2 regions of the Cytobacillus firmus genome follow, and region 2 is predicted to be linked to the other one. Evidence: a T-box and tRNA genes for the amino acid it is inferred to sense, from the RefSeq annotation. Region 2 holds a T-box; the other holds one or more tRNA genes.
The links. The T-box of region 2 lies ahead of tyrS (tyrosine--tRNA ligase). A T-box ahead of a tRNA ligase gene usually reads a tRNA of that ligase, here a tRNA-Tyr.

Region 1 (4,229 bases), 1.5 Mb from region 2:
CTTCAACCAAATAGTCCGGTGGCGATAGCGAGAAGGTCACACCCGTTCCCATACCGAACACGGAAGTTAAGCTTCTCAGCGCCGATGGTAGTTGGGGGCTGTCCCCCTGTGAGAGTAGGACGCTGCCGGGCAACCCTGATTGGGTAACTTTATTTGGCCCCTTGGTCAAGCGGTTAAGACACCGCCCTTTCACGGCGGTAACACGGGTTCGAATCCCGTAGGGGTCACCATTTGGAGGATTAGCTCAGCTGGGAGAGCATCTGCCTTACAAGCAGAGGGTCGGCGGTTCGATCCCGTCATCCTCCACCATAACTTTAGTACGAGCCATTAGCTCAGTCGGTAGAGCAGATTGCAGCATCAGTGAGATTCTTCACCCGAATAGCAATCTGTGACAAAGCACGCAGTGCTTTGGAACATCTGACCTAGCAGTTTCAGGCTTTAGGCTGCAGAGTTTTAGTACGAGCCATTAGCTCAGTCGGTAGAGCATCTGACTTTTAATCAGAGGGTCGAAGGTTCGAGTCCTTCATGGCTCACCATTTTAATTTCATATTGCGGGTGTGGCGGAATTGGCAGACGCACCAGACTTAGGATCTGGCGCCGCAAGGCGTGGGGGTTCGACTCCCTTCACCCGCACCATTTTAAGCGGAAGTAGTTCAGTGGTAGAACATCACCTTGCCAAGGTGGGGGTCGCGGGTTCGAATCCCGTCTTCCGCTCCATTATTTTGCGCCCGTAGCTCAATTGGATAGAGCGTTTGACTACGGATCAAAAGGTTAGGGGTTCGACTCCTCTCGGGCGCGCCATATTACGGGGAGTAGCTCAGCTTGGTAGAGCACTTGGTTTGGGACCAAGGGGTCGCAGGTTCGAATCCTGTCTTCCCGACCAGCGACACTTCTTTTTCATGGGGCCTTAGCTCAGCTGGGAGAGCGCCTGCTTTGCACGCAGGAGGTCAGCGGTTCGATCCCGCTAGGCTCCACCATAAATATATAATCATTTCGGCGGTGTAGCTCAGCTGGCTAGAGCGTACGGTTCATACCCGTGAGGTCGGGGGTTCGATCCCCTCCGCCGCTACCAATATGATTACCTTTTACTAAATCGGAGGAATACCCAAGTCCGGCTGAAGGGATCGGTCTTGAAAACCGACAGGCGGGTCAAACCGCGCAGGGGTTCGAATCCCCTTTCCTCCTCCATATTTTATTTTAATAAAATTGTCGCGGGGTGGAGCACGACCGAATAATCTGCGAAGGAATTACTTCAGCGCACCGATTGAGCTGCTGCTTGAATAATCTTTCTGAAATCGGGGCGGTACTTCATTGGTTAAACTGCGATGTAATGCTTGATGTGAGCATAGAAAAATCACATAAATAATATTGTCGCGGGGTGGAGCAGTCCGGTAGCTCGTCGGGCTCATAACCCGAAGGTCGCAGGTTCAAATCCTGCCCCCGCAATTTGGTCCGGTAGTTCAGTTGGTTAGAATGCCTGCCTGTCACGCAGGAGGTCGCGGGTTCGAGTCCCGTCCGGACCGCCATTTTTTTACAATATAAATAAATTTATGGCTCAGTAGCTCAGTCGGTAGAGCACGACCGAATAAGCTGCCTTGAAATACTTCAACGTACCGATTGATTAATCGGGACGAAGGACGAAGCCAAATTTTATTTAGGCAAAATAACTTAATATGGCTCAGTAGCTCAGTCGGTAGAGCAAAGGACTGAAAATCCTTGTGTCGGCGGTTCGATTCCGTCCTGAGCCACCATTTTCTTAGTCTTTACAGACTTGGAGGGGTAGCGAAGTGGCTAAACGCGGCGGACTGTAAATCCGCTCCTTCGGGTTCGGCAGTTCGAATCTGCCCCCCTCCACCATTTATATAGGGGTATAGTTTAATGGTAAAACGAAGGTCTCCAAAACCTTTGATGTGGGTTCGATTCCTACTACCCCTGCCAGTAGGATAGTGGCGGTTGTGGCGAAGTGGTTAACGCATCGGATTGTGGCTCCGACACTCGTGGGTTCGATTCCCATCAATCGCCCCATTATTCTTTTTTTGCATTAATTTTGGGCTATAGCCAAGCGGTAAGGCACCGGACTTTGACTCCGTCACTCGCAGGTTCGAATCCTGCTAGCCCAGCCATTTTTAAGGCAGCATAGCCAAGTGGTAAGGCAGAGGTCTGCAAAACCTCCATCCCCGGTTCAAATCCGGGTGTTGCCTCCAAATAAAAGACAGATGGTTATAATAAAATAATTTAAATGCGGGTGTAGTTTAGTGGTAAAACCTCAGCCTTCCAAGCTGATGATGAGGGTTCGATTCCCTTCACCCGCTCCAACACATATGGGCCTATAGCTCAGCTGGTTAGAGCGCACGCCTGATAAGCGTGAGGTCGATGGTTCGAGTCCATTTAGGCCCACCATTATACATACCATTATCAAACTAATTCCAATAGGGATTAGTTTTTTTTGTTTTTAGAAACTTTTTTAACGGCTGTCTCCAAGAGGAACAGGCTATTTTACTGTAAATGCAGATACCGAATGTGGAAGCGAGGAGCTAAGTTGATACTTTGTGAATACTTTGTGAACCGTTATTCTTGCCAGAGCACCATTAGGAGGAAAAAACCCTTGATATTACAGTGTTTTAGCTAAAATTGCCCCCCTTTTGCCTTTGAGGAAATATGAAGAAAGTGTGATTCATTTCACTTTTATGAAAACCCTTCTCAACTATTATGTAGGTAACAAAGTTAAGGAGCTGATGGAAGGTGGAAACACGAAAAGTGGACCAGAGCAGTTCAAAAGAACATAACTCTCTAAAGGGTACGTTCTTTTCAGTTACAGTAGTAGGGCTTGGGATCTTTGTTACTTATTTAATCTTGTACGGCCTGTATATGGCCAGAATATAGGGGGGATAAACAATGATGCATCGTTCTGAAAAGGTATGGCTTATTTTAAGCTTTGGAATGATTATTGGATTCATGTTAATCGCTGGCTACCAGGCATTCGCCTTTGAAATGGGGCCGCCAAGCTATGGAGAGCGAATTGATCCTCAGAAAGTGGATGAAACAGCACCGTTCGATAAGCCAGGAATTAAGAAAATTGGCGATAATGAGTATGAAGTAGTTATGACTCTACAAGTGTTCAGTTTTACTCCGAGTGAGATAGAAGTGCCTGCAGGATCAACAGTTCATTTTACATTGACGTCAAAAGATGTCGTTCACGGGTTCCAGGTTGCCGAAACTAACTTAAATGCTATGGTTGTGCCTGGTTATGTACAAAAAATCACTCAGAAATTTGATAAGCCAGGCGAATATTTGGTTCTTTGCAATGAGTACTGCGGTGCGGGTCATCAAATGATGAGCACAACCATTACAGTGAAATAAAGGGGGGATAGACAGTGGAAACAGTTATTAAGCAATCAGCAAAAACACAAGTTTTTAAGGATAAAGCAAATAAAGTTATGGGGATTAGCCTCGAGGATGGAAAATTAACGAAATCATATTTATCTGTTGCTTTCTTAGCCATCCTTCTAGGCGGAATACTTGGACTGCTGCAAGGCCTGAACCGGGCTGGAATGCTCGAATTGCCAGCATGGCTGAACTATTATCAGGTTCTTACAGCTCATGGTCTTCTGCTGGTAGTCGTACTGTCGGCGTTCTTCACAATAGGATACTTCTATGCCGGGTTATCCCATACATTGGGCGGCCTGCTTCCTAAGGTCAGAAAGATGGCCTGGATTGGTTTCTGGATGAAGATTTTTGGATTTGTCCTAGCGGTGATTCCGATTTTAATGAATGAAGCATCTGTTATGTATACTTTCTATCCGCCAATGGCTGCTTCACCCATTTTCTATATCGGCTTAGTATTTATCGTATTGGGTGTATGGATGTGCGCCTTCGGTGCCTTTATCAATGTAGCCAGCTGGAGAAAGAGAAATCCCGGCCAGCACATCCCGATTCTATCTTTCTTTGCAACAGGCGTATTTGTTCTCTTATTCTTCGGTAGCATACCTGTAGCCATTGAGGTTTTCACTATAATTCCTTGGGCTTTTGGATGGGTGGAGACAATAAATGTTATGGTTGCACGCACGCTGTTCTGGGCGTTCGGCCATACGCTGGTTAACATCTGGTATTTAACAGCTGTATCCGCCTGGTATGTCATTGTGCCGAAAGTTATTGGCGGCCGAAGATGGAATGACCTCTTAACAAGGATTGTGGTTATTGCACTAGTAATTATGAATATTACCGGCGGC
Region 2 (4,229 bases):
TGGACAACATGGTCCAAACCAGCGCAAGAAAATCTCTGAATACGGATTACAATTGCAGGAGAAGCAAAAGCTTCGTCACATGTACGGAGTAAATGAGCGTCAATTCCGCAATTTATTCGATAAAGCTGGCAAAATGCCTGGTAAGCACGGTGAAAACTTCATGATTCTTCTTGAATCACGCCTTGACAACGTTGTTTACCGTTTAGGTCTTGCACGCACTCGCCGTCAAGCTCGCCAGCTTGTTAACCACGGTCACATCATGGTTGATGGATCTCGTGTTGATATCCCATCATACCGCGTAGCACCTGGTCAAACAATTACACTTCGCGAAAAATCTCGCAACCTTGACATCGTTAAAGAAGCAATCGAAGTTAACAACTTCGTACCTGACTTCGTATCTTTCGATGCAGACAAGCTAGAAGGAACTTTCACTCGTATGCCTGAGCGTTCTGAACTTCCAGCTGAAATCAACGAATCTCTAATCGTTGAATTCTACTCTCGTTAATAATATTTAAACTGCCGAAGCATTTCGGCAGTTTTTTTGTTATATCTACTGGATTAACTCCCACTTTACAACCTCGACTCCTGCTTTCGTCGTTAATCAACAGGATCAGCTATCTGTCCACCCATTTTTGATTCAATTATATATAAATAAAGCCCTCCGTCACAGGAGGGCTTTCGCATATTAGTATTTAATCAGGAAATATTTCTTCTTTCCGCGGCGAATGACAGTAAATTGACCTTCGATCTTGTCTTTATCAGTTAGAGTGTAATCAAGCTCTGTTACGCGTTCTCCGTTTACAGAAACAGCGCCATTCGTCACATCTTCACGCGCCTGGCGTTTGGATGGAGAGATTTTGGCAGCCACAAGCAAGTCAACTATGCCCAATTCCTCTCCTTCAGAATGCTCATAAGATGGAACATCTTTAAAGCCTTGTTTAATCTCTGAAGCCGAAAGATTTTTTATATCTCCGCTAAATAGGGCAGCTGTAATTTTGATAGCCTGTTCTAATGCTTCATTTCCATGAATCAGACGCGTCATTTCTTCAGCAAGTGCTTTTTGGGCTTTGCGGAGATGCGGTTCTTCCTGAACAGCTTTTTCAAGATTTTCAATTTCTTCACGGGATAAGAAGGTAAAGAATTTAAGGTATTTGATTACATCCGCATCTGCTGTGTTAATCCAGAATTGGTAAAACTCATAAGGAGATGTTTTCTCAGGATCAAGCCAGATTGCGCCACTTTCCGTTTTGCCGAACTTTGTTCCATCCGCTTTCGTTACAAGAGGAATTGTCAGGCCGTAAGCCTTGGAACCTTCAGGCGCCATTTTGCGGATAAGCTCAAGCCCGGTTGTAATATTTCCCCACTGATCACTTCCGCCAATTTGCATCTTACAATTATGGTTTTCAAATAAATGAAGGAAATCCATTGCCTGCAGGATGGTATAAGTGAATTCCGTAAAGGAAATCCCTGTTTCCAGCCTGGAAGAAATGGTGTCTTTAGCGAGCATGTAATTGACTCCGACATGTTTTCCAAAATCACGCAGGAACGTAACGATATCCATGGAGCCTGCCCAATCGTAATTGTTAACCATAATTGCACCGTTTTCACTTTCAAAATCAAAAATTCTTTTCAGCTGGCCCTTTATGCAGTCCACATTATGCTGTACTGTTTCAAGAGTCTGCAGCTTCCTTTCCTCGCTTTTGCCGCTTGGATCACCAATAAGTCCAGTAGCTCCGCCAACAAGAACAATTGGACGGTGGCCTTCTTTTTGAAAACGTCTTAACGTTAAAAATGGAAGCAGGTGTCCGATATGCATGCTGTCAGCAGTAGGGTCAACACCGCAGTACAAAGAAATCTTCTCTTTCCCAAGAGTATTTTGAATACCCTCTTCATCTGTCTGCTGATAAACAATTCCTCTCCATTGCAGATCTTCAATTAAGCTCATCTTATATCCTCCTTATCAACGGTTATTTTCAAGGCATTTACGGTTTTAACCATACAAAAAGCGCCCCTGCAATTATGCAGGGACGCATGATCATTTTGCGCGGTACCACCCAGATTGAGGACAAATGTCCTCCACTCTTTCAGAATAACGGATAATCCGTCCACTGCTATAACTGCTGTGCAGGTTGACAGTGAAAGCTCAGGGAGGTAATTCATCCTTCTATTTGTACCGGCTCGCAGCAAACGCCGGCTTTCTGAAACAGGGATAGAAGCATTACTGGATTCCCATCAATGCCTGTAAAATATTAAAAGTCTAAGATAGAATATTTTTATCATAAAATTGAACCAAATGTCAAATTCCTGTGCAAAAAAGGAAATTTCAGATAAATGGCGAACCATGTCATATTGGGCTGTCACATTGTGCTATAATATATGTGATTTTAGGGGGATTGATACGATGAAAGAAAAGTTTCAAATGTTAATGGATAAATTGAGGCAGACTCCGGGCCTTTTTGGTAATAAGAAAGCCGCTAAAGGCGCAAGTATAACATACCAGGTCATCTGGAATCTTACTTTGCTTTTTATCATCCTGGCTGTGATTGGCGGTGCATTCGCTGGGGGACTCGGAGCTGGTTATTTCGCTTCGCTTGTAAAGGATGAGCCCATCAGATCCTATGCCAGCATGAAAAAGGATATTTATGACTATGAAGAAACATCAGAACTATACTTTGCAAATAATGTATATCTCGGAAAGCTCAGAACAGACCTTGAACGTGAGGAAGTTAAGCTTGATGATGTTTCGGAACACTTAATTAACGCAGTAGTAGCTACTGAAGATGAGTATTTCTACGAACATGACGGTGTGGTGCCAAAAGCGATAATGCGCGCACTGTTCCAGGAAGTAACAAATTCATCTGTTCAATCCGGCGGAAGTACACTGACACAGCAGCTGATAAAGAACCAAATCTTAACGAATGAAGTTTCTTTCGAGCGGAAAGCAAAAGAAATTCTGCTTGCTTTGCGGCTGGAAAAATTCTTTGATAAAAAAGAAATATTGGAAGCCTACCTCAATGTTTCCACTTTTGGAAGAAATGCAACCGGACGTAATATTGCCGGAGTTGAAGCAGCTGCCAAAGGTATATTTGGGGTGAGTGCAAAAGAATTAACATTGCCTCAGGCCGCTTTCATAGCAGGGCTTCCTCAGAGTCCATTCGGCTACACTCCCTTTACAAGGGAGGGAACGGTCAAAGAGAATCTGGAACCGGGTTTCTCAAGGATGAAAACCGTTCTGAAAAGAATGTATGATGACGGAAAGATTGACCAGAAGCAATACGAGGAAGCTTTGGCATATGACTTGACAAAGGATTTCACTACAGCTTCTGAGAGCCCTTTGGAAAAGTATCCATATTTAACGTATGAAATAGAAGAACGTGCAGTAAAAATCATGACTAAAATTCTCGCAAAAAATGACGGATATGAAGAACAGGACTTAAAAGAAGATGACGAGCTCCGCGAGGAATACAGAACCCTTGCAGACCGGACAATCCGCCAGAATGGCTTCCAAATTCATACGACCATTAACAAGGATATTTATGATAAGATGCAGCAGGTCAAAGATAACTACCCTTATTACGGCCCTGATAAACCTGAGACAGTGAAGGATCCGGAAACTGGAGAAAACAAGCAAATCATGGAGCCCGTAGAAGTTGGTGCGATCTTAATTGAAAATAAAACCGGGAAAATTATCAGCTTTGTCGGCGGACGCGATCACAAACGCGAGCAGCTGAACCATGCTACAAGCGCTCTAAGGCAAAATGGTTCAACCATGAAGCCGCTTTTAGTCTATGCTCCGGCAATAGAACTGGGAAAGGCAGCGCCGGGCACTATTCTTCCTGATGTGCCGCTGCACCTTGCTCCGGGACTAAACAGACCTTGGCCAAAGAACTATACAAATACCTATAGCGGGCTCGTTTCGGCCAGACATGCACTTAAGCATTCATACAATGTCCCTGCTGTAAAGCTCTATAAAGATATAGTCGGACAGCGGCCTGCTTCTTACCTGGAAAAAATGGGCTTTACTTCTCTTATCGGCCCTGACTATACAAACTTGTCTACATCCATCGGATCACTGGAATACGGTGTAACTGTAGAAGAAAATACAAACGCATTTACTACATTTGCTAATGGCGGGAAATTTATTGACGCCTATATGATTGAAAAAATTACAGATAAAGACGGGAACGTCATATTCCAGCATAAGTCCGAGCCTGTTGATGTATTTAGCC

Region 1: it encodes a tRNA-Tyr, which carries the amino acid that the T-box ahead of tyrS (tyrosine--tRNA ligase) is inferred to sense. The anticodon was not compared.

The regions. Positions count from the first base shown of each region.
Region 1 is NZ_CP098323.1:494,654-498,882, forward strand. It holds rRNA gene rrf (5S ribosomal RNA) at 15-131, shown strand; tRNA gene NAF01_RS02525 (tRNA-Glu) at 156-230, shown strand; tRNA gene NAF01_RS02530 (tRNA-Val) at 234-309, shown strand; tRNA gene NAF01_RS02535 (tRNA-Lys) at 461-536, shown strand; tRNA gene NAF01_RS02540 (tRNA-Leu) at 552-636, shown strand; tRNA gene NAF01_RS02545 (tRNA-Gly) at 643-717, shown strand; tRNA gene NAF01_RS02550 (tRNA-Arg) at 725-801, shown strand; tRNA gene NAF01_RS02555 (tRNA-Pro) at 807-883, shown strand; tRNA gene NAF01_RS02560 (tRNA-Ala) at 902-977, shown strand; tRNA gene NAF01_RS02565 (tRNA-Met) at 996-1,072, shown strand; tRNA gene NAF01_RS02570 (tRNA-Ser) at 1,096-1,188, shown strand; tRNA gene NAF01_RS02575 (tRNA-Met) at 1,373-1,446, shown strand; tRNA gene NAF01_RS02580 (tRNA-Asp) at 1,450-1,526, shown strand; tRNA gene NAF01_RS02585 (tRNA-Phe) at 1,676-1,751, shown strand; tRNA gene NAF01_RS02590 (tRNA-Tyr) at 1,774-1,857, shown strand; tRNA gene NAF01_RS02595 (tRNA-Trp) at 1,865-1,938, shown strand; tRNA gene NAF01_RS02600 (tRNA-His) at 1,950-2,025, shown strand; tRNA gene NAF01_RS02605 (tRNA-Gln) at 2,049-2,123, shown strand; tRNA gene NAF01_RS02610 (tRNA-Cys) at 2,131-2,204, shown strand; tRNA gene NAF01_RS02615 (tRNA-Gly) at 2,242-2,315, shown strand; tRNA gene NAF01_RS02620 (tRNA-Ile) at 2,324-2,400, shown strand; gene NAF01_RS02625 (cytochrome c oxidase subunit 2A) at 2,743-2,883, shown strand; gene NAF01_RS02630 (cytochrome c oxidase subunit II) at 2,896-3,360, shown strand; gene NAF01_RS02635 (cbb3-type cytochrome c oxidase subunit I) at 3,375-4,229, shown strand, end outside.
Region 2 is NZ_CP098323.1:3,995,607-3,999,835, forward strand. It holds gene rpsD (30S ribosomal protein S4) at 1-505, shown strand, start outside; gene tyrS (tyrosine--tRNA ligase) at 686-1,945, opposite strand; T-box leader at 2,021-2,245, opposite strand; gene NAF01_RS20190 (transglycosylase domain-containing protein) at 2,402-4,229, shown strand, end outside.